DNA from 2 places in the Arthrobacter agilis genome. Region 2 is predicted to be linked to the other one. Evidence: predicted binding sites of a transcription regulator. Region 2 holds the regulator's gene; the other holds the start of a gene.
What was found. Region 2 encodes LexA, which represses DNA repair genes until DNA is damaged. Its sites were predicted from a motif close to TCGAACANNTGTTCGA; they were not measured.
Positions count from the first base shown of each region.

Region 1: a site for LexA is predicted at 2,041-2,056, ahead of QFZ50_RS01155 (HNH endonuclease signature motif containing protein). Genes of this name have one in related genera too.

Region 1 covers NZ_JAUSXO010000001.1:238,218-248,335, reverse strand. Annotated here, with positions in the region: gene pdxA (4-hydroxythreonine-4-phosphate dehydrogenase PdxA) at 1-658, shown strand, start outside; gene QFZ50_RS01165 (hypothetical protein) at 685-822, shown strand; gene QFZ50_RS01160 (GntR family transcriptional regulator) at 859-1,749, shown strand; gene QFZ50_RS01155 (HNH endonuclease signature motif containing protein) at 2,068-3,777, shown strand; gene QFZ50_RS01150 (inositol monophosphatase family protein) at 4,178-4,957, opposite strand; gene QFZ50_RS01145 (amidase family protein) at 4,954-5,892, opposite strand; partial or broken gene QFZ50_RS18180 (amidase family protein) at 5,897-6,250, opposite strand; gene QFZ50_RS01135 (GntR family transcriptional regulator) at 6,509-7,315, shown strand; gene QFZ50_RS01130 (hypothetical protein) at 7,460-8,401, shown strand; gene QFZ50_RS01125 (choline/ethanolamine kinase family protein) at 8,401-9,324, shown strand; gene QFZ50_RS01120 (Zn-dependent hydrolase) at 9,324-10,118, shown strand, end outside.
Region 2 covers NZ_JAUSXO010000001.1:819,422-829,539, forward strand. Annotated here, with positions in the region: gene QFZ50_RS03600 (ATP-dependent DNA helicase) at 1-1,605, shown strand, start outside; gene lexA (transcriptional repressor LexA) at 1,702-2,409, opposite strand; gene QFZ50_RS03610 (LysM peptidoglycan-binding domain-containing protein) at 2,792-3,307, shown strand; gene QFZ50_RS03615 (histidinol-phosphate transaminase) at 3,390-4,484, shown strand; gene hisB (imidazoleglycerol-phosphate dehydratase HisB) at 4,635-5,252, shown strand; gene hisH (imidazole glycerol phosphate synthase subunit HisH) at 5,249-5,887, shown strand; gene QFZ50_RS03630 (hypothetical protein) at 5,892-6,050, shown strand; gene priA (bifunctional 1-(5-phosphoribosyl)-5-((5-phosphoribosylamino)methylideneamino)imidazole-4-carboxamide isomerase/phosphoribosylanthranilate isomerase PriA) at 6,108-6,866, shown strand; gene QFZ50_RS03640 (SseB family protein) at 6,863-7,729, shown strand; gene QFZ50_RS03645 (MFS transporter) at 7,760-9,064, shown strand; gene QFZ50_RS03650 (DUF1844 domain-containing protein) at 9,082-9,534, opposite strand; gene infC (translation initiation factor IF-3) at 9,842-10,118, shown strand, end outside.

The sequences.
Region 1 (10,118 bases), 580 kb from region 2:
GCCGCTGAACAAGGCCGCGATGCACGCCGGCGGTCACAAGTGGCCCGGCCACACGGAGCTTCTCGCTCACGAGTTCGGGGTGGAGAACTTCAGCCTCGTCCTGTCCGCGGGCGACCTCTACTTCTTCCACCTCACCACCCACGTCTCCCTGCGGCAGGCGATCGAGGACGTCACGCCGGAGCGCACCGGCAACGTCATCGAGCTCGTCAGTGCGTTCACGAAGGCCCTCGGCAACCCGGACGAGCCGATCGGCCTCGCCGGGCTCAACCCACACGCAGGCGAGAACCGTCTGTTCGGCGACGAGGACGCGGACATCCTGGCCCCCGCCGTCGCTGCAGCCCGCGAGAAGGGCATCAACGTGCACGGGCCCGTCCCGGCGGACGCGCTCATCCCCGCCGCGGTCAAGGGCAAGTGGAACATGGTCATCGCCTGCTATCACGACCAGGGCCACGCACCCTTCAAGGCGGTCTACGGCGACGACGGCGTGAACATCACCGTCGGCCTGCCCGTCGTTCGCGTCTCCGTGGACCACGGCACGGCGTTCGATATCGCCGGCCAGGGCATCGCCCGCGAGGCAAGCCTCGTGCTGTCGATGCGTCGGGCCGCGCAGCTGGCACCGGGCTGGGATGTCGTCTGGCGGACTGCGCAGAAGAACTAGGGGCTCGGCCACCTAGGATCGGAATCATGACAAGCGACGAAGACCTCGACCCTCCTGTGCCCAGCTACCTCGAGGGCATCGAGCTCAAGCGGGTCCATGACGGCAAGGTCCTCGAGGAGAACGACGACGACCGCTCGTCGCCCTCCGACGGCGCTTATACGTAGTCCCCCGACCAGCATCGTGAACCGGAGCAGCTCATCATGACCGGACCAGACACCCCTGATGCCTCGGAGCGGCCGCTGGATGCCGGGAGCAGCGAACCGCTGCACCTGCAGCTACGCGGGCATCTGCGGGCGCAGATCCTGAACCATTCGCTACCGCCGGGCACCTCGCTGCCCAGCGAGGCACAGCTGCAGGTGCGGTACGGGGTGTCCCGGTCCGTGGTGCGTCAGGCCCTGGGCGCGCTGACCGATGAAGGGCTGATCGAGCGGGGCCGCGGGCGCGGCAGTACCGTGGCCCCACGCCGTGAGCACCACCGGCTGGTGCACCGCACGTCCGGGTTGTCGGCGCAGCTAGGCAGCACCGGGGCGACCGTCGGTACGGAGGTGCTCTCGCTGACGCTGCAGGATGCCGATGCGTCGACGGCCGTCCTCGGCAGCGATCAGGTCCTGGCGCTCGAGCGGCTGCGCACGGCCGACGGCGTGCCTATCGCCGTCATCCATACCTGGCTCCCGGCGCCTACCTTCTCCGACCTGACGGCGGAGGAGCTCCGGGACGCGTCGCTGCACGCGACCCTCGGCGAGAAGTTCGGGGTGCGGATCACGTCCGGCAGGCGGCAGATCCGGGCCGTCCCGGGCGACGAGGACCTGTTGCGGCTGCTGCAGCTGGAGGCGTCGTCGCCCGTGCTCCTGCTGGAGGGCACGAGCTTCGACCAGGACGGGCGGCCCGTGGAGGTCTTCTCGACCTGGCACCATCCGGACCATGTGGTGTTCGACATCGACATCCAGCAGGAGCCGTCGGCGCCCCGCGGGCTGGCCGGCCCGACGTCGTCTCTCGCGTCCGACAACCCTGACACGATTGCGGACCGGGCCCGCCAACTGGGCGCAGAGCTCCTGCGCTTCGCGGACGGTCTCTCGAGCGCTGACCGCTGATCGTCGGCCCGGCTTTGCCTACTGCAGAGCCGTCGGCCATGCACCCGCACGTCCGCGTGCCGGGGGTGTGTCCCCTCGCGAATGGTCGGTCAGCGCATACCAGCGGTCGCTGACCAGCAGTTGTGTAGCGCGCTCATCCCGGACTGTACGAGCCCGATCTGTCTGATGGCGCCACGGCTGGGCGATTGTCTCCGGTACAACGAGTCGATGGCGCGATCGGCGACGACAGCCGACGGCTGTGGAGGAACAGTGCTCGACTTCTCCTCCACAATGAGTCCGCGCCCTCAGTAATAGTACGGGTGTTCGATAAAATGAGGCATGGACATCGCACCGCTCGCGCACCCCCAGGGAACGGGTAGCCCCCTGGAATCGATGCGGTCGGAACTGCTCGCTTTCGCGCAGGAGCTGACCGAGCGTCACCTTCTCCTCAGCAAGCATGACGTGGTGCGAGCGCTCGAGGACATCGAGGACCTCTCGAAGATCATCGATCATCTCCAGATCGTTGCCGCTCGAGCTGTTCAGGACCACGGCGTCGCCGGCACCGGGGAGCAGGAGGCTTCCGACTCCCTCCTCGTGCGGGCGCAGCAAAGCCTGTCGACAGTGCAGGACGACGTCTCCGGGGGTGCCTGCGGGAGTAGGTCAGCAGGTGCCGAACAGCGGAACAATGACAGGTTCCTCCCGGAGTTCAAGACATGTGCTGACTTTCTGCGAGGCAGACTCGGCATCAGCCACAGCGAAGCGAATCGCCGGCTGAGGCTCGCGGCAAGCCTTCTGCCCGAGACCACCGCATTCGGTTCTGCCACTCCGGCGCCGATGAGCGCCCTCGGTGCTGCAGCGAGCGCAGGCGTGGTCAGCGGACGCGCTGTATCGATCATTCATGATGCAGTGCAACGAGTGCGGTCCTTTGCAACGCCGGTGCAACTCGATTCGATGGAGCACCACCTCACGCGGCAGGCAGTCGAATCGGACGAGGATCTCCTGCGCGTCCTGGCACGACGGTGGGAGGGCGTGCTCAACCAGGACGGGCAGGAACCCACCGAGAAGGTCCTCAAGGCACGACAGGGTGTCTTCCTCAGGGGCAGGCGCAACGGTCTGCATTTCCTGGAGATCGGCGCCACCGACGAGCAGTTCGAGCATCTGGTCACCGTCATGAACACTGCGACGAACCCGAGGGCAAAAGCGGCCACCCTTCAGAACAACGAGGATCCGGCCGGCGATCGAGACCGAGCCGACGGGATGAATGGCGAGAACGAAACGGGTGATGCCGGTGGATGCTCCACGGGCGGGCGCCAGAGCGAGAGGGACGACGCCGATGTGGCTGACGTCAGCGCGGGTGATACAGACCGGCCGACACGACCACAGAGCCTCCTCGACGGACTGGTTGCCGCCTGCAGGATCGCTTTGTCGACCGACAGGCTTCCCGCAGCAGGCGGACATCGGCCCCAGGTCATGGTGACAATCAGCTATTCCGACCTCGTGGGCGAGATGGGACGTGCCGGGCACGCTGTGTTCGGGCAGCAGATGAGCGCACGATGCATCCGCAGGCTGGCCTGTGATGCAGACATCATTCCGATGGTCCTCGGCGGACAGGGTCAGATCCTCGACCTCGGGCGGGCACAACGCCTCTTCCCCGCGCATCTGCGCCGCGGACTCGTTGCGAGGGACAAGGGCTGCGCCTTCCCCGACTGCTCGATTCCGGCACCCTGGTGCGAGGCCCACCACATAACGCCCTGGGCCAAAGGTGGAACAACGAGTATCAGCCAGGGCGTCCTCCTGTGCTCGCGTCATCATCACGTGATCCACGAGGGGGACTGGAACGTCGAATCGAAGCACGGCATCCCCTGGTTCAGCCCGCCGGGATACCTCGACCCGGACCGGAGTCCCCGAAGAAATACGTACTGGCAGGTGGAGGAAGCCGTCCACGAGCAGCTTCGTAACGCCGAACGTGGACGATCTGCTGCGAGCGCCCCACTGCTGTACTCACCGACGGCCGCCCCAGCCACACCAGCCGCCGTCGTCGTCCTCTAAAACACGATGACGCTCCGGGCACGCCCGCCCCGGCGCATCGCGTCGAACGCCTCGTTCACCTCGTCGAGGCCCATCCGGTGCGAGATGAGCCGGTCCACGGGCAGCCGCCCCGCGAGGTACAGCGCAGCCAGACGCAGGACATCCGGTCAGGGCACGGTCGAGCCGTAGTTCGAGCCGATGAGCGACTTGCCACTCTCCGCGCGGCGTGAGTGCAGATCACCTCCGGTAAGCGACAGATCCGGGCGGTGCCGGGCGATGGAGAGCTGCTTCGACTGTTGAAGCTTGAGCCGTCGCCGATCGTGCCCGCCAGCTGGGTGCCGACCTGCTCCGCCTCGCCGATGATCTGTCGCAGAGCAGCTCGTGATGGCGGTGCACAGCAGGCGTGTTAATCCCTGACGTCCTACGCTGGTGAACCGACAGACTCCGCGATACCCCGCAGCAGGGCATCATGCAGCTCGCGCGTGGCTGAGGCCAGACCTACTCCGGAGTAGATCGAATCGAGGCCGTCGAAGTCGGTGAAGATCCCCCCGGCCTCTTTCATGATGACCGGCATCGGAGCCACGTCGAAGGGCGAGACCGTGAAGTCGAGCAACGCATCCGCTTGTCCGGCAGCAACGAGCGCGTAGCCGAATCCATCACCCCAGGTACGGATGATGCCGTCCTGAGTCTGGATCCGGGCTACGAGGTCCAGCGGCCAGTCCTCGAGCCACGTCGAGAGCACGTAGGCTTCTCGCACTTCTCGGCGGCTCGAGGTGTTCACTTGCCGGCCCTGCCCATCGAAGCATCCGCGGCCCGACTGCGCGTAGACCAGACGATTCAGGCTGGGCAGGGCAATGGCGCCGAATTCGACTCCCTGCGCCGATTCGTACGCCAGGAGTGTGGAGTACAGCGGCACACCGTGGATGAAGGACTTGGTGCCGTCGATCGGGTCCATGATCCAGCGGCCGCCGGACGTCCCCTCGACCTCCGGGAATTCCTCACCCAGCAGGCCGTCATCGGGAAAGTGACGTGAGAGCTCGTCGCGGAGGTGTTGCTCCACGCTGCGGTCGGCCTCCGTGACGGGCGTTCCATCGTCTTTCTGTTCGACCCGGAAATGTGCTTCGTCGAACCAGGAACGAGCCATGTCCGCACCCGCCTCGAGGATACTGAGGGCATTCTGGAACCGTGCATCGATGGTCATGTCGCGTCCCTCGTCGGAGTTCGTTGATTCTGGCTTGGCCCCGGCCACTCCCGTTCGACCGAGAGCAGGTCTTCCAGGCTCTGACCGACGTCCAAGAGCCACCCGTCTGTCCGGCGTCGCCCGACCACCTGGACACCGATGGGCATCCCGCCGGGCGAGAACCCCATGCAGAGGCTCAGCGCGGGCTGACCGGTCTGATTGAACCAGGCGGTGTAGTTGGCGTGGTACAGCAGCGGCATGGTCGTGTCGGGGCCGAAGTGATCGGCTGGAAACTGATGGACACCCATCACCGGGGATACGAGCAGATCGAAGCGGGAGCCGGCTGCCAGGAGGTGCACGGCCCGCGCGGAAAGGCGCTCCAGGCTGTCGTAGTGGTCAGCGGCGCTACGGGGCGGGGAGGAGGCCGCCCACCGAGCTACGGCCGGGAGCAACTGCGAGCGGCGGTCCGGAGGCGCCGAACGCACCTCGGCTTCACACCGTGTCGTGAGGCACAGGTCCAGGTCCTCGAAGTCGGCGTCGGTGATGCCCGGCTTGTGCTCGGACAGACGTGCACCGGCGTGGGACAGTGACTCGAGGAGCCGTTCGAACAGGGCGCGGGTCTCGGCATCCATCCGCGGCCCGTAACCCGGCCAGTCGATGACACCGACGCTGAGTCCCTTCACGTCGGCCGGTGCGTACCGGGACGGCCGTTCTGCCAGGTCGTAGGGGAAGGACCACTGGTCGGATTCGTCATGGCGGGAGACGACGTCGAAGATCTCGCGTACGTCGGCGACGGTCGTGCCCATCGGACCGGCCGAACGCCAGTTGCTGGCAGGGGCATAGGGGACGGTGCCCTGCGTCGGTTTGAAGCCGACGATGCCACACTGTGCAGCCGGGCAGGCGCACGCTGCCCGCGATGTCCGTGCCCAGGCCGACAGGAGTGACTCCGTACGCAATGGCGGCAGCGGTTCCCGAACTGGAGCCTCCGGGTGACATCGCGGTGTTCCACGGATTGAGCGTGTCCCCGAACTGGGAGCTGTTGCCCGACGCGATCAGGCCGAGTTCGGACATCGCAGTCTTTCCGACGATCACCGCTCCCGCCTCGCGCAACCGGGCGACCGGCGCCGAGTCGAAGCGGGACAAAGAACCCGAATGAATAGCGCTGCCGTGCCATCGCGGCAGACCGACGACGTGGAAACTGTCCTTCACGACGACCGGGACACCGTGCAATGGTCCATGGAATTGATCCGTAAGAGCGGGCTCCGCATCAGCCTCTTCCTCCGAGGCACCCAGGCCCTCCACCACACAGGTCATGGCGCGTAGATCCCGCATCGCATCGCGTGCGATCTCCACGGATGCGGATACCGGGGAGAGACGAGTCCCGGATCCAGCGCCAGAATTCTCACGCACTTCGGCCAGCGAACGTGGCGGCACTACGGCCATTGCGGCTCCTCGTGCTGCGGGTCGAGATGAAGAGCGTATAGACAGCGGGTGTGATCCAGATCATATACTGGGCGACAATTCCGCGAAACTCGCCGCCGAGGGAATTCAATGGTCCATTTAGATGCACCAATGAGGATCGATGTCGTCGTCGATCGTCTCCTGATGCTGATGGCTGAACTGAATGACCGCGGGGAATCAAGGCTCCCGGCTGAGAGAGCCCTGGCGTTGCAACTCGGCGTGGCCCGCGGGACCCTCCGCAAGGCCCTCGAGTGGCTGCAGAGCGAGGGCGTCGTGGAACGTCGTGTGGGCCGCAACGGCGGGACTCTTGTCCGGCAGGAGCATCCCGTGATGCTCCTGGAAGGGCTGGACCCTCATGCTCCCTTCAAGGTGCATCGCCAGTTGCACCGGATCCAGGGCATCCCGGCGCTGCTAAACGAGCAGGGAATTCTTTCGACCACCCGCGTGCTCAGAACCGAGGAACGCGGTGCCAACAGCACGGAGACCGCACGTCTCGGCCTTCCTCCCGGCGCACGGGTCCTCGTCATCCTGCGCCTGCGCCTGGCGAATTCCGAGCCGCTCTCGCTGGAGCAGATGACCTTGCCGGCCGGACGGTTCCCGAACCTGCTGGATCGCTCGTTGAACTCGCTGTACGAGCTGTTCGAGCGGGACTACGGCGTGACCTTGGCGGCCGTGGACGAAACCATCAACATCTCCCGGGCGAGCGCGAGCGTCGCCCAACTCTTGAAGGTCACCATCGGGACTCCCCTGTTCGACATCGATCGGATCTCCCGGGACGGATCCGGTGTACCCGTCGAGCTGTCCCATGACCTGTTCAACGCCACCGTCACCACCCTCACCCACACGGCGAACCGATACGCCGATGGCACCGGGCTCAACGATGACGGGGAGCACCATGTATCCGCTCAGTTCCACTAGAGATCCCTGGACTCGCCGTGGTGATCATCGGAACCTCCCTGGCAGCGCAGGGAATGTCGCGCGTGCACGTCGTCGCCCCCGCGGACTACACCACCGCAGAACAACAGCTTCGGAACCGTACCCAACCATCAGAGGAGAACGTCTATGCCTGTTCAGGAACGACTGTCGGAATTCACCCGGATGCATGACCTCAAGGACATCCAGTGGTCCGACCCCATCCCCCAATTGCCCTCCCCCAGCTGGTGGGCCTCGGATAACACGCTCATCCGCGGCGACAGCGAGGAACACGGCCGGGTCATCGCCAAGGTGATGAGTCGCCATGCGTGGTCCTGGCGCAACCGCCACGGCATGATGCAGGCAGCAGTGGCGGCCGGTGAGCACGGGATCGGCCCAAAGGTTTACGCCTCCGACCAGGAGACCGGCATCCTCCTCGTGGAGGATCTGGCGAACGACTGGCGCGTGGTCCGCCTGGACTACTACGCGGACCCTCAGTTCCGCGTGAACCTCCTCAGCAAGCGTCGGGCCTTCGCTGCACTCGATCTGAACCTCGCCCCGCGCAGTCCCATCGCGGAGCTCACCCAGCTCGAGGAGGAGTGCCGCGATCGGGGCGTAGCTCTCGATCCGCGGGTCACGACCGCGATCGAGCACCTGCTGCGTTTCAGGGAGGTACTGCTCGAGTACCGCAAAGGCGTCGAATTCCGACCCTCGCAGGGCGAGGCGACCTCATCCAACCTCATGGTCCATCGGGACGGCGAGGTCAGGATCGTCGGCTGGGGCTCGGCCGCACAGCTGTCCCAGGTCCATGACACGGCCCTCCTGGTCTCCGAGGCATGCCCCACGGTGCTCAGCTCGGAGGCACTGATCCGGGAGGTGATTCCCGAGGCCACGGCGAAGGACATCGCGGTGGTCCAGCTCATCGCGCTCATCGAGCACCTGCGGTGGTCCCTGCTCGCCTCCCTGCGTGCGGCCACCGACCCCGACGAGAACCTCGACTCCATCAAGTACGGACTCTGGCACATGACCCTCGCCGAAGTCGCCCTTGCCGACCGTCGCTTCATGACCGAACTAGAGAAGGAACTGTCCTGATGACTACCCAGACCGACGTCGAAACACTCTCGGACAGCTCCGGCCGCAACCCGGACTGGGCAGGGTCCGCGCCGACCGTGAACCCGGTGCCGGGGGGCCTGACGAACCACAACTTCCGGCTGTCGATCGCCGGGGTCGAGCACGAGATCTTCGCCAAGATCCCCGGCCCGGGCACGGAGGCGTTCATCGACCGATCGGTGGCCAACGCGGCCGCCCGCCAGGCGGCGGAGGCCGGTATCAGCCCTCGTGTCCTGTTCTTCGACGCCACGACGGGGATCGAGTATTCCGAGTTCCTCGGGGAGGGTTTCCGGACCGCGACGACCCTCGACTTCCAGAGCATGGAACTGCTGGAGAAGATCATCGACATCTACCAGGCGTGGCACAAGACGCCGCCATTGCCCCAGACCAAGACCATGCTCGACATGGTGGACGAGCACCTGGACCAGGTCCGCGGTTCGTCGATCGCCCTGCCCTCCTGGGCAGACGACGTCGTCGGGTCCTATGAGCGCGCGGCTGAGCGCTTCCGCGCCTCCGGGCTGACCCTTGTCCCCGCGCACAATGACCCGATGCCGGGCAATTTCCTGCTCGGAAAGGACGGATCGGTGAAGCTGGTCGATTTCGACTACGCAGCCAACAACGAAGTGACGTATGAGCTCGCCCTTCTCTTCACCGAGATGTTCACCAGCGTGGACGACACCCGGGTTCTCGTGCGTCGCTACCGGGGCGAGGACGACGAACCGTTCTTCGCCCGCGTCATGGTGTGCCGGATGATCGCGGACACCAAGTGGGGGCTGTGGGGCCTGATCAACAATGCAGTCCGCGATGAGGAATTCGACTACTACAAGTACGGCACGTGGAAGCTCTACCGGAGCTTCCTGGTGTCGAAGCACCCCCAGTTCGAAGAGTGGCTGGATCTGATCTGATGGGCGCTGACGACCGGGACGGGTTCCTGCGTACCTTCAGTGCCTTCTCGGAGATCGGAGCGAAGAACGGTGGCCTCCATCGCCTGACCGGGACACCGGAGGATGGTGCAGCCCGGAGCCTGCTGATCTCGAGCTTCCGGGAACGGGGCTACACGGTGGCGCGTGACGCCATCGGGAACTTGTTCGGGTTCGTCCTCCCACCGGGTGAACGGCCAACGATCCTTCTCGGCTCACACCTGGACTCCCAGCCGGACGGCGGACGGTTCGATGGACAGACCGGTGTAGTGATCGCCCTGTGGGCTGCACGCGTTCTCGAGCCGAAGATCCGATCGGGCGAACTGCCCTTCAACCTGGGCGTGGTGAACTGGACGAACGAGGAAGGCGCCCGGTTCCAGCCGAGCGTGCTCGGTAGCAGCGTCTTCACCGGCCGCGTACCGATCCAGGCCGCCCTGGGCGCGACGGATTCCCGCGGGGCCACGCTAGGAGACTGCCTGGCCGCAATCGACGCGTTGGGGACCGACGAGGTTCCCCTCCCCTCGGCCTACCTCGAGGTCCACGTGGAACAGGGGTCCATCCTGGAACGCGAGGGTGTGGACATCGGTGTCGTGGAGGGTGCGTGGGGCGCCCTGAAGCTGGACGTCCAGGTCTCCGGCGTGCAGACACACACCGGTCCGCCCCCCATGGAGGAGCGCGTCGACGCGCTGTACGCGACAGCGCTGCTGGTCACTGCGGTGCGCGAAATGGGCCTCGACCAGCCCGGAGGTCGACTCCACACGACGGTCGGTTCGCTCCGG
Region 2 (10,118 bases):
GACGCAGCACCCCATCCCTCCCCGGCCCCCGGCGCCGGCGGCCCGGCGTCCGCCCTCGGCCGGGAGGTGGTCAGGCTCCGCGAGTGGGCGGAGGACACCGCCACGGGCGACCGCGACGACCTCGTGCCCGGCGTCAGCGACCGGGCGTGGCGCCAGGTGTCCGTGTCCAGCATGGAGTGCCTCGGCGCCGCACGCTGTCCCGTCGCGCAGCAGTGCTTCAGCGAGAAGGCGCGTGCCGCCGCGGCGGACGCCGACATCATCATCACCAACCACGCGATGCTCGCGATCAGCGCCTTCGAGGGGCTGGCCGTGCTGCCCGAGTACGACGTCGTCGTCATCGACGAAGCCCACGAACTCCACGACCGCGTCACGGGCGCGGTGTCCGGGCAGCTGTCCGCCGCCATGGTGAGTGCGGCCTCGACGGCGCTCCGCCGCCACGCGTCGATCGGCACCGCGGCCCTCGACACCGCAGCGTCCGCCTTCGAGGCGGCGGCCGAACTCGTCCCGTCGGGGCTCCTGCCCGGCGGCCTGCCCGATGACCTCGAGCAGTCCCTGGCGCAGGTCCGGGACGCCGCACGGGCGGCGCTGTCCGACACGAAGACGGACGGCAAGTCCGAGGCCGACGCCGACGGCGGCCGGCAGGTGGCACGCTCCCGCGTCACCCTGGTGTTCGACCTCGCCGAACGGATCCTCGCGGCGGCGGACTCCAAGGAGGTGGTGTGGGCGTCCCGGCCCAGCACGTTCACCCCCGGATCCGGCTACTCCTCGCCGGACGAGACCGCACCCGCGACGCTCAACGTCGCGCCCCTGTCCGTCGCGGGACGCCTGCGGGAGGGACTCTTCGAGGACCACACGGTGATCCTGACCTCCGCGACGCTCGCCATCGGCTCGGAGTTCGGGCCCGTGGCAGGATCCCTCGGCCTCAGCGGACCGGGCGCGCCCGCGTGGACCGGCGTCGACGTCGGCAGCCCGTTCGACTATCCGCGGCAGGGCGTCCTGTACGTGGCGAAGGACCTGCCGAAGCCCGAACGGGGCACCTCGGCCGCGCAGCTGGAGGAACTGCTGACGCTCCTGAAGGCGTCCCGCGGGGGTGCGCTCGGCCTGTTCTCCTCGCGGCGGGCCGCCGAGGAGGCAGCGGAGGCGCTGCGGCCCGAGGTGGACTTCGAGATCCTGTGCCAGGGGGAATCCTCGCTCAGCGGCCTCGTGGACCGGTTCGCCGCCGAACCGGACACCTGCCTGTTCGGCACGATGTCCCTGTGGCAGGGCGTGGACGTGCCCGGGGCCTCGTGCCGTTTGGTCGTCATCGACCGCATCCCCTTCCCGCGGCCCGACGATCCCCTCATGACCGCCCGCACCCGCGCCGTCGCACGCAACGGCGGCAACGGCTTCATGAGCGTCTCCGCGACCCACGCGGCCGTACGGCTCGCCCAGGGGGCAGGGCGCCTCATCCGGTCCGCGGGGGACCGGGGGGTCGTCGCGGTGCTCGACAGCCGCCTCGCCACGGCCCGCTACGGGGGCTTCCTCCGGGCGGCGCTGCCACCGTTCTGGGCGACGACGGACCGGTCCACGGTCACCGGCATCCTCGAGCGGCTCTCCGCCCGCTGACCCGCCTCCGACCGATCCGCGGTGGATGCGCGAGAAGGGAGCCGCAGTCCTGGACTGCGGCTCCCTTCCGGTGTCGTGCGGCGGTCCGCCCGGCGACTACAGGGCGCGCATCACCGAGACGACCTTGCCCATGATGCTCGCGTGGTCACCGAGGATGGGCTCGTACCGCGTGTTCTGGGGCAGGAGCCAGGTGTGCCCGTCGCGCTGGCGGAACGTCTTCACGGTGGCCTCGTCGTCGAGCAGCGCCGCGACGATGTCGCCGTTCTGCGCGCTCTGCTGCTTGCGGACCACCACCCAGTCCCCGTCGCAGATCGCGGCGTCGACCATCGAATCACCCGAGACCCTGAGCATGAAGAGCTCCCCGTGGCCCACGAGCTGCCGGGGGAGGGGCATGACGTCCTCGACGACCTGATCGGCGAGGATGGGCCCGCCGGCCGCGATACGACCCACGAGCGGCACCAGGGCCGTGTCCACGGCGACCCGGTGCTCGGCGGAGGGCTTCCGCTCCGGCGATCCGTCCACGGGTGCCTCGGGAGGCAGGGTGAGCGGCAGCAGGACCTCCATGGCCCGGGGGCGCTTCGGGTCACGCCGCAGGTAGCCGAGACGCTCGAGCTGCGACAGCTGGTGGGTCACGCTCGAAAGACTGGCGAGGCCCACGATGTCGCCGATCTCCCGCATCGACGGCGGGTAGCCCTTGTCCGCGATGGAGCGCTGGATGGTCTCGAGGATCGTCAGCTGACGCGCCGTCAGTCCCTTCGACACGGAGCGGCCGCGGGGACGGCCACGGCCCGCCGAGATCGGCACGGGGCCTGCCGGCCCCTCGACCGTGTTCGATTCCTGCCCGTCCGCCGGAGTTCGTTCCGCCACTGTTGTGCCTTTCGCCTGGGACTGCAGATCCCGTTGTGCCCGCCTGCCGCCCGCCGCGGCCGCGGCGGGCGTTTCTGTCAGTGGCGGGTGATTGCCTGAGGTACATCGACGCCGTGCCTGCCGCTCCGTAGCGGCGGGTGCCGTCGATGCCCTGCCCTGATCACGCTAGGGCAGACGGTGGAGCTTTTCAAACATGTGTTCGACCGAGTCTCGACAACGGTCGTCCGTCAGTGCTAGAAATAAGCTCTGATTAATTAGAACACGCGTTCGAAACAGGAGTCCAGACCTGATCGGCTATTCGAAGGGAAAGAGGCTGGCAATGGCTGAAGTACCCGCACTGCACGGCAGCACGGCGTTATGGGCGCTGACCCCCACCCGTCCTGAGGCACGCCTCCGGTCCGTCCCCGCAGGGCGGGCCGCACGCAGCGCCGCTACCTTCGGTCCGCGCGTGCCCAGGCCGTCCCGTGGCATCCCGCAGGCCGCCGGACCGGCCCAGCCCCGTACCTCCATGCAGCGGAGTGCGGAGCGCCCCCTGAGCCTGACGCGGCGGGGACGTCTCGTCCTGGTCGGCCTGCCGATCGCACTGGGCGTGGCGGCCCTGATCCTCCTCGGCGCCTTCCTGACGTCGCAGGCCCAGGCCGGCGAGTCGCTGCCGGCGCCGGCGGCGGCCGTCGAGGTCAGCGTCGCGGCGGGGGAGTCCCTCTGGGACCTCGCGCTCCGGTACGCGCCGGACCGCGACCCGCGGGACGTCGTCGCCGAGATGGTCGAACTCAACGACCTCCGCAGCTCCGTCGTCCAGGCGGGGCAGGACATCGCGGTCCCCGTCGGCGGTTAGGCACGCCGTCCGGGGCGGGGCAATCGTCGCACCCGGACACCCGCCATTGGCCGCTGCAGGCGGCATCGCTTAAACTCATGGGGTGCCCTCCTCCGTCGACGCCCTCTCGAACCTGCCGCTGCGTGACGATCTCGTCGGGCTCCACCCCTACGGAGCTCCGCAGCTGGACGTCCCGATCCTCCTGAACGTCAACGAGAACACGCACGGTGTCCCGGCCGACGTGCACGCGGCCATCGTCGAGGCCGTCGCCGCGGCCACCCAGGGCCTGAACCGCTACCCGGACCGTGAATTCACCGAACTGCGGAAGAATCTCGCCGACTACCTCGGCCACGGGCTCACCCCGGACCAGCTCTGGGCGGCGAACGGCTCCAACGAGGTCCTGCAGCAGGTGCTCCAGGCCTTCGGCGGCCCGGGGCGCACGGCCATCGGATTCCCGCCGACCTACTCCATGTACCCCCTGCTGGCGAGCGGCACGGGCACCCGCTACGTCACGGCGGACCGTGAGGCCTCCTACGCCATGACGCCGGAGGCCACGGCCCGGGCCGTGCGCAGCTCCGGCGCGAACATCGTCTTCCTGTGCTCGCCGAACAACCCCACGGGCACGGCGCTGGGACTCGACGTCATCGAGGCCGCCTACGAGGCGGGCGAGGCGGCGCGCGCCATCATCATCGTCGACGAGGCCTACGGGGAGTTCGCCCAGAAGGACACGCCGAGCGCCCTCACCCTGCTGCCCGGGCGCCCCCGACTGCTCGTGTCCCGCACGATGAGCAAGGCGTTCGCCCTGGCCGGAGCCCGGATCGGGTATCTCGCCGCAGCGCCGGAGGTCGCCGACGCGCTCCGGCTGGTCCGCCTGCCGTACCACCTCTCCGCGATCACCCAGGCGGCGGCCAACGCGGCCCTCACGCACGCGGCCACCCTCCTGTCCAATGTCGAGGCCATCAAGGTGCAGCGGGACCGCATCGTGCGGGAGCTCCGGGGCCTCGGCCTCTCGCCGGCCCCGTCGGACGCGAACTTCGTGTTCTTCTCGGGCCTCGAGGACCCGCACCGCGTGTGGGAGGGGCTCCTGGAGGCAGGGGTCCTCATCCGCGACGTCGGTATCCCCGGCTCGCTGCGGGTCACCGCGGGAACAGAACGCGAGACCACGGTGTTCCTCTCGGCGTTGGAGAAGCTGCTCTAGCCCGTCGGTACCGTCCGCCGGACCACCCCGCGCGGGTCTCCTAGACTTGAGGAGCGCGCACGGTCCGGCGTCGCACCCCTCCACCCCACAGCAGCACGCCCCAAACCTCGATCCGTGCCCGGACACCGGGCAGCGCACAGAAGGAATGCAATGACAGTTGATGCCGCCCGCGGCCGAACGGCACGTATCGAGCGCGTCACGAGCGAGTCGAGCGTCCTCGTCGAACTCGACCTCGACGGCACCGGTGTGTCCTCGATCGACACCACCGTGCCCTTCTACGACCACATGCTCACGGCCCTGTCGAAGCATTCGCTGATCGACCTCACCATCAGGTCCTCCGGCGACACGCACATCGACGTCCACCACACCGTCGAGGACACCGCGATCGCGATCGGCGAGGCACTGCGGATCGCCCTCGGCACGAAGGCCGGCATCCGCCGCTTCGGCGAGGCGACCGTGCCGCTCGACGAGGCCCTCGCCACTGCCGTCGTCGACATCTCCGGCCGCCCGTTCCTCGTCCACGGAGGGGAACCCGCCGGCCAGGAGTACCACCTCATCGGCGGGCACTTCACCGGATCACTCACCCGCCACGTCCTGGAGGCCCTCGCGCTGCACGCCCAGATCTGCCTGCACGTCACGGTCCTCGCGGGCCGCGATCCGCACCACATCGTCGAGGCCCAGTTCAAGGCCCTGGCCCGGGCGCTGCGGTCAGCTGTGGAACCGGATCCCCGCGTCGAGGGCATCCCCTCCACGAAGGGAGCGCTATGACCGCCCGCACCGTCACCGTCCTCGACTACGGCTCCGGCAACGTCCGCTCCGTCGTCCGCGCCCTCGAGCACGTGGGGGCCGACGTCGTCCTGAGCGCGAAGCCCGACGACGTACTCAACGCCGACGGGCTCCTCGTCCCCGGCGTCGGAGCCTTCGCCGCCGTGATGAAGGGACTGAAGGACGTCGACGCCCTGCGCATGATCGGCCGCCGGGTGGCCGGTGGCCGGCCCGTCCTCGGGATCTGCGTGGGACTGCAGGTGCTCTTCGACGAGGGCGTGGAGCACGGTGTGCGCACGCCCGGCATGGGGGAGTGGCCCGGCACCGTGGAGCGCCTGAAGGCGGACGTCGTGCCGCACATGGGCTGGAACACCGTGCAGGCGCCCGAGGGCACCGTCCTGTTCGACGGCATCGGTGACGAGCGCTTCTACTTCGTGCACTCCTACGGCGTGCAGGACTGGTCCTTCGACGTCACCCAGCCCGCCATGAAGCCGCCGCAGGTCACCTGGTCCCACCACGGGGGACCCTTCATCGCCGCGGTCGAGAACGGCCCGCTCAGCGCCACCCAGTTCCACCCCGAGAAGTCGGGCGACGCAGGAGCGCAGCTGCTGCGGAACTGGATCGAGGGACTGCGGTGAGCCGATGGTGAGTCTCCTGCTCATGGGAGCCGCCGGCCTCCTCATCGGCGGGGCGTACTCGCTGCGCAGCCAGGAGTTCCCGCGCTGGGTGTGGATCGCCTTCCTCGCGCTGGCCGGACTCGCGCTCGTCGCCGCCTACCTGTTCACCCTCCCCGGCGACTAGCCGCAGCCCGACCCCGACCGACCCACCCGAGCTCCGCCGCCCGTACGAAAGCAGACCATGACCCCCTTCGCCGAATCACCCGTGCTCGAACTCCTCCCCGCCGTCGACGTCGCCGACGGCCAGGCCGTGCGCCTGGTCCAGGGCGAGGCCGGCAGCGAGACCAGCTACGGCGACCCGCTCGACGCCGCCCTCGCCTGGCAGGAGGACGGGGCGGAGTGGGTGCACCTCGTGGACCTGGACGCGGCCTTCGGCCGCGGATCCAACCGGGACCTGCTCGAGCGCGTGGTCCGCCACCTCGACATCAAGGTGGAACTCTCCGGCGGCATCCGCGACGACGCATCGCTCGACGCGGCACTGGAGCTCGGCGCCACCCGGGTCAACCTCGGTACGGCCGCCCTCGAGAACCCCGAGTGGACCGAGCTGGCCATCGCCCGTTACGGCGACGCCATCGCCGTCGGGCTCGACGTCCGCGGGACCACCCTCGCGGCGCGGGGCTGGACCGAGGACGGCGGCGATCTGTGGGAGGTCCTGCAGCGCCTCGAGGACGCGGGCTGCGCACGCTACGTCGTCACGGACGTGACGAAGGACGGCACGCTGAAGGGCCCGAACATCGCCCTGCTCCAGGAGGTCCTCGCGAAGACCACCCGGCCCGTCGTGGCCTCGGGCGGCATCTCCAGCCTCGACGACATCGCGGCCCTGCGCGAGCTCGTCCCGCACGGCCTCGAGGGCGCGATCGTCGGCAAGGCGCTCTATGCCGGCGCCTTCACGCTGCCCCAGGCACTGGACGTGGCCGGGCTGCCCGCCTCGGACGCGTGAGCGGACGCCGGCTCCCCGCGCACATCGCGGCGGCGCTGGCGGGGAACACCGCCGACTCCGCCGGCCGGCCGTGGGCGGGCCGGGACCTGTCCGGGTCGGACAACCCGCTGCACGCCTTCGACGACGACGACGGCACGGCCGACCGCGCGCTGGCCGCGGCCATGGCCGGGCTCCTGGGGGTCCCGGACCGGGCCGCGGACCAGCCCGGGCCGCGCGAGCGCGCGGTCTTCGCGGCCCTCACCACCGCGCGCGTGTTCATCCCCATCGTCGCGCAGCTCGGCGAGCAGGCGGAGGGAGCCTCGGGTCTGCCCGCCGACAAGGAGGCGGAGATGGCGCTCGTCACCCTGACCGCGCCGGACGGGCGGAAGGCACTGCCCGTCTTCTCGTCCACCCCGGCACTCACGCGGTGGCACCCCGACGCGAGACCGGTCGCGGCGTACGCGGCACGGGCCGCTCTCGCCGCCGCCGCGGAGGACGCCGAACTGCTGGTGCTGGATCCGGGGGCGGACCTGACCGTCGTCCTCCGTCGTCCCGCCGTCTGGGCGCTCGCCCGGCAGGTCCCGTGGACCCCGTCCTACGAGGACCCCGCGCTGGCATCGCTCGTCGAGGCCGCCGCCCGCGAGGAGCCGGACATCCTCTCCGTGGCGCTCCGGCCGGCCGCCGGCGTCCTCACCCGGGCCGCCGACGGTAGCATTGCTTCCGGCGGAGGCCCTGGGCCGGAACTGCGCATGGACGTGCAGCTCCGCGGCGGCCTGTCGCCGCAGCAGGTGCGCGACGCCGTCGCCTCCCTCCGGGGGAAGCTCCTGGAGCGCGCCGACTTCGTCGAACGCGTCGACTCGCTCGACATCAAACTCACCCGCTGACGGAGTGCCGTCGGCCAAGAAAGACAGATCGTGAACTTCGCCGTCTACCGGGACCTGCTGCGCATCCGCTCCGTACGGACACTGCTGATCATCGGGATGATCGCCCGCTTCCCCCATTCCGCCGCAGGCGTGCTGCTGACCCTGCACGTGGTGCAGACCCTCGACCGCGGCTACGCCGAGGCGGGCGCGGTCGCCGCCGTCGTCACGATCGGCATCGCCGTCGGTGCGCCGTGGCGCGGGCGGCGGATCGACGCCGCGGGGCTGCGCCGGGCGCTCATCCCGTCGGTCGTCGCGGAGGCGGTCATCTGGTCGGTCGCACCGCACCTGTCCTACCAGTGGCTGCTCGTCGCGGCCCTGGTCGGGGGCCTCTTCACCCTCCCGGCCTTCTCGGTGATCCGCCAGGCACTCGGCGTGCTCGTCGACGGCGACCGCCGGCGCACCGCCTTCACGCTCGACGCGATCTCCACGGAGGTCGTCTTCATGGCGGGGCCCGCGGTGGGCGTCGTCCTGGCCACGCAGGTCTCCTCCGTGCTCGGCCTGACCCTCGTCGGCATCGCCGCCGCCTCCGCCGGGATCTTCCTCATGGTGATCAACCCGCCGACGCGCTCGGAGCAGCTGCCCGGTGCCTCGCCCGTGCCGGCCGCCGCACCGGCCCTCATCGGCGAGGCCCCGGCCGACCTCGTCGGGTACACCTCACCGGCGACGACGACGGCGGCGCGCCGGCCGGCGGCGATGCTGCGCAGGGGGGTGCGGAGGGCGTTCCCGTGGCTGACCGCGCCGCTCGTGCTGGTCATGGTGATCGCCGCGGGGGCCGGGCTCGTCCTCTCCGGCTCCGAGGTCGGCATCGTCGCGGCCCTCGAGCTCGCGGGGAAGGAGGGCCAGCTCGGGCTCGTGTTCGTGGCGTGGTGCGCGGCGTCGGTGGTCGGCGGCCTCCTCTACGGCGCCCTGCACCGGCCGGTCCCGCCGTCGCTGCTCCTGCTCGGCATGGGCCTGCTGACGCTGCCCATGGGCTTCGCCGACAGCACGCTCTCACTGGCGCTGCTGTCCATCCCGGCGGGCCTCCTGTGCGCGCCGGTCCTCTCCGCCGCGTCGGAGAAGGTCGCCGACCTCGTCGCGGAGGACAGGAGGGGCGAGGCCATGGGCTGGTACGGCTCCGCGCTGACCTCGGGCGTCGCACTCGGGGCGCCCGTCGCCGGACTGCTCATCGACGCGACCGGCCCCTGGGGCGGCTTCACCGCCGTGTCCCTCGTCTCGGCGGCCATCGGCGCCGTCGGATTCCTCGCCCGCGACCGCGGGGTCCATACGAGCACGGCCACCGAGCAGCCCGCACAGTAGGGCCGCCCGGCCGGCGCCTAGTTGACCGGGCCGGTGTACTTCTCGCCGGGGCCCTGTCCCGGGGGATCGGGGATGATCGATGCCTCCCGGAAGGCGAGCTGCAGCGAGCGGAGCCCGTCGCGCAACGGTCCGGCGTGCTGGGAGCCGATCTCCGGTGCCGCGGCGGTCACGAAACCGGCGAGGGCGGTGATGAGCTTGCGCGCCTCGTCGAGGTCCTTGAGCTGTTCCGCGTTCTCCTCGTGGCCGAGGCCGCACTTGACCGCCGCGGCGCTCATGAGGTGGACGGCGGAGGTGACGATGACCTCCACGGCCGCCACCTCGGAGATGTCCCGCATCTGCCGGCGGACGTCCTGTTCCGCCGCGTCCGGCGTGTCCGCGCCGTGCTCCTGCTCGTCGGCGAAGCTGCGCCGGGTCGCCGGTACGGACGCGTCATCGGGGGTCGGCTGCGGATTGTCGTGTGGGGTGTCCATACTGGTAAGCTTGGCATAGACCAACCGGTCGCTGTTACTCGCTGTGCTCCGTCAGGGGCTGGAGGAACGGGCCGGAACGCAAGCGGAGTCCTCTCCCACCCGCGTTTGCCTGGTGCGGCCGCTCGCCGCATTGCAGGTAGCCGGGTTCCATGGTCGGTCCTGCTGTCGAGCAGGAGGCTCGCGCCTCCGCAGACCGCGCAGACCGGTTACCGAGGCCTTCGATTGCGCTTGCAATGGAAGGCCTTCTTTCGTCTGCAGGCGGTTTCAGCTTGAGTATCCACAGGAGTCACACATCAGCGAGCCAAGAATCAACGATCGTATCCGCGTTCCAGAGGTGCGGTTGGTCGGACCTGCCGGCGAACAGGTAGGAATCGTCCGTATCGAGGACGCACTCCGACTTGCCGCCGAATCCGACCTGGATCTTGTCGAGGTAGCACCGCAGGCCAAGCCGCCGGTCGCCAAGCTCATGGATTTTGGTAAGTACAAGTACGAGGCGGCCGTCAAGGCCCGCGAGGCGCGGAAGAACCAGACCAACACGGTCCTGAAGGAGATCCGGTTCCGCCTCAAGATCGACACGCACGACT